DNA from 2 places in the Weizmannia sp. FSL K6-0777 genome. Region 1 is predicted to be linked to the other one. Evidence: riboswitches for the same ligand, from Rfam matches in the RefSeq annotation. Region 1 holds a riboswitch; the other holds the start of a gene.
What was found. Region 1 has a riboswitch for lysine ahead of NST70_RS01770 (amino acid permease). Riboswitches for the same ligand answer to the same signal wherever they lie in the genome.
Positions count from the first base shown of each region.

Region 2: another riboswitch for lysine. It lies ahead of NST70_RS10410 (aspartate kinase); the one in region 1 lies ahead of NST70_RS01770 (amino acid permease).

Region 1 covers NZ_CP151971.1:358,148-362,578, forward strand. Annotated here, with positions in the region: gene NST70_RS01765 (peptide MFS transporter) at 1-160, opposite strand, end outside; gene NST70_RS01770 (amino acid permease) at 509-1,999, opposite strand; lysine riboswitch at 2,099-2,292, opposite strand; gene NST70_RS01775 (XRE family transcriptional regulator) at 2,750-3,292, shown strand; gene NST70_RS01780 (ABC transporter ATP-binding protein) at 3,319-4,419, shown strand; gene NST70_RS01785 (ABC transporter permease) at 4,416-4,431, shown strand, end outside.
Region 2 covers NZ_CP151971.1:2,168,788-2,173,218, forward strand. Annotated here, with positions in the region: gene NST70_RS10405 (YslB family protein) at 193-657, shown strand; gene NST70_RS10410 (aspartate kinase) at 690-1,919, opposite strand; lysine riboswitch at 2,054-2,231, opposite strand; gene uvrC (excinuclease ABC subunit UvrC) at 2,334-4,106, opposite strand; gene trxA (thioredoxin) at 4,212-4,431, opposite strand, start outside.

The sequences.
Region 1 (4,431 bases):
GGCGGTCATACATGTAGTAAATCAGAATCCCTTTCATCCCGTAGTAAGAGAATCTCTCCCAAAACTCTAGGAAAAATAAAGTCGACAACCCTTTTGGATGACCAAAAAATCCGGTCTGTGGAACAGTTTCCAGAACTTTTTTCTTGTCGATTGTTGACATGCCATTGCCTCCTTGTAAAAATCACATATTGGCATAATTTGTGAAATTAACTGAAAAATAAGTGCTGGTTTTTTCGGGGAATGAATGCGATAGATTAAATATTAACGTAAAATGAGAAAAAAATAAAGATTAATTTTTTGGCAAATTTGTGTGCGTCATTGTTAAAAAAGGCTGGAATCCACATGAAATAAAGGATTCTGAGCTAGGAAAATATTTAAAATGAATTTTTTCCTAGATAAAGGAAACGTTTTCATAAATTAAAATAAAGGTAAATTTCATATAATTTATGTTAAAAGTAAGTTTCTGATGAAAGGAAAAAACCTGCGGCAGCCACCACAGGTTTTTCCGTTAGGATTCCCGGTTAAAATCGCATTCCTGTAAAGAAACGACTTTTGTCTTTTTCACAAATTTATAAATGAGCCATACGGCAATAAAGATGGGCAGGCCGATATACGAGACAAACACGCTTTCCCACTTAATATGGTCTCCCAGAAATGCCTGGTAGTTTTGCCCGAGAATGACGACCGTACAAACGGCAAACGCAAATAGCGGTCCGAATGGGAACCATCTCGAACGGTAAGGCAGGTCGCTCAACGCTTTGCCTTGCGCCACATATGCACGGCGGAACCGGTAATGGCTGATGGCAATCCCGAGCCAGGCGATAAAGCCGGATAAGCCGGATGCGTTCAGGAGCCAGTTGTACACTGCCCCGTCACCGAAGAAAGATGCAAGGAAAGCCACCGTTCCGACAAGCGCAGTGACAATCAGTGCATTCACCGGTACCCCGCGTTTATTCAGTTTTCCGAGGAATTTCGGCGCTTTGCCGTCACGCGCCAGTTCCCAGAGCATTCGCGTTGACGCGTACATACCCGAGTTGCCGGCAGAAAGAACAGCCGTTAAAATAATCGCATTCATGACAGAAGCAGCAAAGGCAATGCCGGCACGCTGAAATACAATTGTGAACGGGCTCATCGTAATGTCGTCGGCGGTTAGTCTCGAATCCGTGAACGGAATCAGCAGGCCGATGACAAAAATCGCCAGAATATAGAAAAGCAAAATTCTCCAAAAAACAGATTTCACAGCATGCGGAATGGTTTTTTCCGGATCTTCACTTTCACCGGCCGCAACCCCGAGCAGTTCTGTTCCCTGGAACGAAAACCCGGCTGCCATAAAAATCCCGAGTACGGCCAGGAATCCGCCGTGGACCGGGCCGTCTGCAATCGTAAGGTTATGGAAGCCGATTGCTTTTCCACCCATAATCCCGAAAATCATCAGTGCGCCGACAATGATAAAGGCAATGACGGTCACGACTTTTATGATTGCAAACCAGTATTCTGCTTCCCCGAACCCTTTTACAGATAAATAATTTAATAAGAACATGATGAGAAGGCAGGCCGCACTCCACACGATCGAAGGCGTATGCGGGAACCAGAATTTCATGATAATGGTTGCTGCCGATAATTCGGCCGCAATCGTGATCGCCCAGTTATACCAATAGTTCCAGCCAAGCGCAAATCCAAGTGCCGGGTCAACAAATTTCGTCGCGTACGTGCTGAAGGTGCCTGCAACCGGCATGTAGGCGGCCATTTCCGCAAGACTTGTCATTAAAAAGTACACCATGACGCCTATTAAGGCATAAGCGAGAAGCGCCCCGCCCGGCCCCGCGCTGTGGATTGCCCCGCCGCTTGCCAGAAAAAGCCCGGTTCCGATTGATCCGCCGAGGGAAATCATGGTCAGGTGGCGGGATTTTAATTTTCGCTTTAGTTTTGTCACTTCACCCTTTTTCGTAACGGGAACCGCTCCAGCTGTAGTGCTTTGCCCATGATAGAAGTCATCCATCCTTGATACACTCCTTTTTATATAGGAAGGAGCAGGGAATAAACAAAAATGCCGCAGTCGTGGAGACGCGGCATCAAAGCGTATACCCTCCATCAACCTTCCGAAGATAGCTCAACACATATGCGAGGGGGAATCGCATATGTGACAGTTCTGTTCCTGTTCGGAAACAGCCCCAACATGGCACCGCGGGATCCGGCACCACATTTCGGCAGCTTTTCCTTTCAACCGGAGTCTTAAACTTTACCCGTGTCTCGTCCGATTTACTCATAAAAGCTGCGACCTCTACCTCACCGGATTTGATGAGGATTTTTTTATTCAATTTGATTTACATATTATTATAGTTATGTTTTTAGGGAAAATCAATAGAAAAGGCAGCAGAACGGGGTGGCAAAAATAGGTGTTATATAAAATGGATTTCAGTTTTTACGTCAAGCCCGGCGCCAGTTTGCATGATTGACTTTTTGCAGCAGGCAACAGCGCGGCCATATTTTATATGCGGGCTTATTTTTACAAACATCTGCCTCTCTGTAAGAAAACGCCCGAGTGGGATTGTTCGTTTTCATAAACCGGCTGGAAAGGAGGGGAGCCGAGACAGCAGGGGGACAGCCATGATTTGTGTTTTTTTCAAAAAAACCTTTACATCTGCCTGCTTTTTTGTATAATACATATGAAAGTAAACTTAAAGTTTAACAAAACAAAACTTCCTTGCCTTTGAGTTTACAAATGCTAAACAAAATGGAAGGTTTTATGATGGAGATCGGGAAAAAAATTAAAAACTTAAGGTTAAAAAAAGGACTCACCCAGGAGGAACTTGGAGAGCGTACGGATTTAAGCAAAGGCTATATTTCCCAGCTTGAGCGGGATTTAAGCTCCCCTTCGATTGACACGTTTTTTAATATATTGGAAGTACTCGGCTGCACGCCGAAAGAATTTTTTGATGAAGAAGAGCGTGAACAAAAGGTCGTATACGGGGAAGAAGACCAGACCGATTATCTCGATGAAGAGCGCGGTTATAAAATCCAGTGGCTCGTCCCGGAATCGAATGAAAAGGAAATGGAACCGATCCTGCTTACGCTTGAGGAAAAAGGGGAGTTTAAAACGTTTGAACCTTCTTTATCGGAAACCTTTGCCTATGTACTGGAAGGCCGGATTGCGGTGCGGCTTGGCAAACGCCTGTACCGTGCGAAAGCCGGAGAAGCCATTTATTATCATGCATCCGATGAGCATCAGATCCTGAATGACGCGGAAGGCCGGTCCAGGCTTGTACTGGTTGCCACGGAATCGTATCTGTAAGCTGAACATAGAAGAGGAGGACAGCAATGAACAGCGATATCATCATTCGTTTTGAACATGTCACAAAACAATACGACGATGACCCTGCTATTTTGGATGACGTCAGTTTTGAAATAGAACGCGGAAAATTTTACACTCTGCTCGGACCGTCGGGTTGCGGAAAAACAACGATTTTGCGCCTGATTGCGGGATTTATTGCGCCGACAAAAGGAAATATTTACATCAATGGAAAAATCGTGAATGACGTGCCAGCCAACCGGCGCCAGGTCAATACCGTTTTCCAGGATTATGCGCTATTTCCTCATTTAAATGTGTATGAAAACGTCGCATTTGGGCTGCGCATTAAAAAAATGAAGGCAGCTGTGATTGAACAAAAAGTAAAAGAAGCCTTGAAGTTTGTGAATCTGGAAGGCTATGAAAACCGGGAAATCAGCGAAATGTCAGGCGGGCAGCGGCAGCGTGTTGCGATTGCGCGCGCGATTGTCAATGAACCGGAAGTGATTTTGCTGGACGAACCGCTTTCCGCGCTTGATTTGAAGCTAAGGACAGAGATGCAGTATGAACTGCGTGAACTGCAGCGCCGCCTTGGCATTACGTTTATTTTTGTCACGCACGACCAGGAAGAAGCGCTTGCGATGAGCGATGAAATTTTTGTCATCAATAACGGGAAAATCCAGCAGAGCGGTACGCCGACCGATATTTACGATGAACCGATCAACCGCTTTGTCGCGGACTTTATCGGCGAGTCCAATATCCTTCCGGGAAAAATGATCAAGGATTTTGTTGTGGAATTTAACGGCCGTGCGTTCGAATGCGTTGACCGCGGCTTTCATCCGAACGAGCCGGTTGAAATTGTCATCCGCCCGGAAGATTTAGAAATCACGACACCGGAAAAAGGGAACTTGAAAGTGCGGGTGGATACGCAGCTGTTCCGCGGCGTCCATTATGAAATTTGTTGCTACGATGAAGAGGGAAATGAATGGCTTGTCCACTCGACAAAAAAAGCAAAAGTCGGGGATACGATCGGCCTTTATTTTGAACCGGAAGCGATCCACGTGATGAGATTCGGCGAAACAGAAGAGGAATTCGACCGGCGCCTGGAAGCGTACGATGAGGTCCGGCCATGAAAGTAAATGCAC
Region 2 (4,431 bases), 1.8 Mb from region 1:
TTGCATAAAAAAGGAATTTTTATCCAAGGCTTGTCTTTTTTCATCGGATTTTACCGCAACCGGCATCATTTCCCCATGTGACGCGGAAGCCGGCGAAAAAAAGTTCCCATTATTTTGGTGTATACTCAAAAAATGCTTTTAAGTCCGGTTTTATTTTGTATATAATATAGCATATAGAAAGAGGGGAATTGCGTGAAATCTTCTGGCGGAAATGAACAAACCGTTGCGGAACAGCTAATGGTGCCCGCATTCGGATATGAGCTGTTGCGTAATATATTAATTCCGGATATACTCGGTAAGGAAACACCGGATATTCTATACTGGGCCGGAAAACATTTGGCAAGAAAATTCCAGCTGCTTACCTATGAAGAAATGGTTTCTTTTTTCAAAGAAGCCGGCTGGGGAACGTTATCGATCAAAAAAGAAGAGAAATATCATATCGAATTTGAGTTATCCGGGCCGATGATTGAACGGCAGCTGGATATGGGCGCAGGTCAAGAGCCGACATTCAAGCTTGAAGCCGGTTTTTTGGCCGAGCAGTACCAGATGCAGAAAAAACTGATCACGGAAGCTGTTGAGGAAGTTGCGAAAAAAGCAAAAAAAGTCCGGATCACCGTGCAGTGGGATGCGAAAGACCCGGCCGGAGAATCAATATGAAAAAGCAGGGGCTCCCCTGCTTTTTCATATTTTCATATATTTTGTTCCACTGCATCCAGTTCAAATGCTTCGTGCAGGCACCGGGCGGCCCGGACCATTTCTTTTGCATCGACAACGGTGGACACTTTGATTTCGGACGTGCTGATCATTTTAATGGCAATGCCGTGATCTGCCAGCACCTGGAACATTTTTGCCGCAACGCCTGGGTTGGAAACCATGCCCGATCCGATGATGGACACTTTTGCGAGGCCGGTTTCCGTTTCAAAATGGTCTATGCTGAGGGCTTCTTTCTCGGCTTCCAAAAGATCGGCCGTTTCTTTTAAATCTTTATCTTTTATCGAAAAAGATAAATACGTTTTATGGTCCGCTGTCTGGTTCTGGATAATGATATCGACATCAATATGGTGTTCCGCCAGTGTCGTAAAAATATCCGGCAAATTGCGGAAGCCGTTTTCCAGTCCGAAAATGGTCACCCTTGTAATGCCATCTTCAAATGCAACGCCGCGGACAATTAAATTTTTTTCCACCGAAACTTCCTCCTCTATTAACGTGCCTTCCTCCCTTTCAAGGCTTGAACAAACGATCAGCGGCACATCCGCATTTTTGGCAAATTCCACTGCCCTTGCATGCAAAACGCCCGCCCCGAGGCTCGCCAGTTCAAGCATCTCATCATAGGATACAGCCTTAAGCTTCCGGGCATTCGGAATATAGCGCGGGTCAGACGTAAACACGCCGGTGACATCCGTGTAGATCAGGCAGCGGTCCGCATGAAGCGCTGCTGCAAGCGCCACTGCCGTTGTATCCGAGCCGCCCCTGCCGAGTGTCGCAATTTCGCCTTCCGGGGTGATGCCCTGAAACCCGGCGACAATTACAATTTGCCCGGTTGCCAGACGGGATTTGATTTTTTCAGTCCGGATTTCCGTGATCCGGGCGTTTCCGTGTACGGGTTCCGTTATAATGCCGGCCTGCCATCCGGTATAAGAAACGGCATCGTAGCCGCGATCGATCAGTGCCATGGCGACAAGCGAAATCGTTACCTGTTCGCCGGTTGAAAGCAGCATATCCATCTCGCGTTTTGCAGGATACGTAGAGAGTTCATTTGCAAGCCCGACAAGCTGGTCCGTTGTTTTGCCCATCGCGGAAACAACGACAACAACATCATGGCCCTTTTCCTTTTCTTCAATAATCCGGTTGACCGTATTCCGGATCCTTTCTACATTCCCAACCGAAGTTCCCCCGAATTTCTGAACAATGATTCCCAATAACTCCGCCACCTTCTGCAGTTTATAAGTAAGATGAGGCTGTCAGAGTGAAAGCAAAGCAACTTGGCGCCCATTTAAAAAAGCAATGAGAACGGATATCTCATCGCTTTTGCAAACGCGGTACGCAGTCATTCCTGTGAGATAGCGCTCCAAGACATTTCATCCTGACAGTTCCGGACTTCTTCAGTACAGAACCAGCAAAAACGGCATTGAGACCATTTTCACTTCGGCAAAACTTCCTTTCAGAAACGATCCCGGAAGCCCAATCTTCTCCCGCTTCTTACTCTTAAGTTTTGCGCCTCTATCATGTAACGGCTTTGCCGGACGCCGGGATGACCGATCCCGAAAGTCTGAAACAAAGCCTGCCATATGAAATTATCATGATTATACCATATACGGAAAAACCCTGCCAGGTTATTCTTGTAATTTTTTGATTAATGTTTCGGATACCGGACGCGGAATGCCCGCTTCCACAAATTCTTCCAGCTTTGCTTGTTTCATTTTCTTCAAGGAGCCAAAATGGCGGAGCAGTTGTTTTTTCCGTTTCGGCCCGATGCCCGGAATATCGTCAAGCGCCGATTGAAAAGCGGATTTTCCGCGCAATTCCCTGTGGAAGGTAATCGCAAACCGGTGCACTTCATCTTGGATGCGCTGAAGCAGGTAAAATTCCTGACTGTTTCGCCCGAGCGGCACAACTTCCAGCGGGTTGCCGAACAAAAGCTGCGATGTATTGTGTTTCTCATCCTTTGCCAGGCCGCCGATCGGGATCTCAAGCCCGAGCTCATTTTCAAGCACATCCCTTGCCGCGTCAATTTGCCCTTTTCCGCCGTCAATGATGATGAGATCCGGAAGCGGTAAGTTTTCCCTCAGGGCACGGATGTAACGACGGCGGATCACTTCGCGCATCGATTCATAATCATCCGGCCCTTCCACTGTTTTGATTTTATATTTGCGGTATTCTTTTTTTGCCGGCTTACCGTCCACAAACACGACCATCGCCGAAACCGGGTTTGTCCCCTGGATATTCGAATTATCGAACGCTTCAATCCGGTGTGGCGTGTAGATGCCAAGCTTTTCGCCAAGATTTTCAACGGCTTTGATCGTTCGTTCCTCGTCCCGTTCAATCAACGCAAACTTTTCCTTCAATGCAATCTTTGCGTTTTTCTCGGCCATTAACACGAGCTCTCGTTTCTGGCCCTTTTTCGGCTGGAGCACTTTGATTTCGAGCAGTTGTTCCGCCAGTTCCCGGTCTGCTTTTTCCGTAATCAGCACTTCTTTCGGCTTAATATGCTCCGGTTTGGCGTAAAACTGCCCCAAATAGCTCAAAAATTCCTCATCCGGCTCATCGTAAGACGGAAAAAGCGAGACATCTCGTTCGATCAGCTTTCCTTGGCGCATGAAAAAGACCTGGACACACATCCAGCCTTTATCCACTGCGTAGCCGAAAATGTCGCGATCCGTAAAATCCGTCATTGTAATTTTCTGTTTTTCCATCGTCATTTCAATATTGGCGATCTGGTCGCGGTATTCTTTTGCCCGCTCAAATTCAAGCTTTTCTGCAGCCTCATGCATTTTTTCTTCCAGTTCTTTTTTGATTTCCGTGTAACCCCCGTTCAAAAAGCGGGTAATTTGATCGGTGATCTCTTTGTATGTTTCTTCTTTCACCTCATTGACACACGGCGCAAGACACTGGCCCAAATGGTAATAAAGGCAGACGCGGTCCGGCATATTGGTGCATTTCCGCAAAGGATACAACCGGTCCAGCAGCTTTTTTGTTTCATTAGCCGCCTGCACGTTCGGATACGGGCCGAAATATTTGCCTTTATCTTTTTTCACTTTCCGGGTGGTGATCAGACGCGGGTGGCGTTCATGGGTCAGCTTAATATACGGGTATGTTTTATCATCTTTCAGCATGATGTTGTATTTCGGGTCATGCTTTTTGATTAAATTAATTTCAAGAATAAGGGCTTCAATATTGGAAGAAGTGACAATATACTCAAAGTCTTCGATCTCGCTGACAAGCCGCTGCGTTTTTGCGTCATGCGAACCGGAAAAGTAAGAGCGGACACGGTTTTTTAAAATTTTGGCCTTCCCGACATAAATGATGGTCCCCTGTCTGTCTTTCATTAAATAGCAGCCGGGTTGGGCGGGCAGGAGGGCAAGTTTATTGCGGATCGTCTCGTTCAATTTCTCTTCACCTCAAAATCCTGCGTTCTGTAAAAAACCCGGACCACAGCCGGCCCGGATTTTAAAATGCATTTGCGCACGGCTTGAAGCCGAGCGTTTATTGTATTATAAATGTTTGTTCACTAATTCTTGCAAAGCTTCTTTCGGCTGGTAACCGATCACTTTGTCGACCGGTTTGCCATCTTTCATGAGAACAAGGGTCGGAATGCTCATGACGCCGAATTTGCTGGTCGTTTCCTGATTCTCATCCACGTCTACTTTGACGATTTTCACCTTGTCGCCCATTTCAGCATCGATTTCTTCAAGTACCGGTGCAATCATTTTG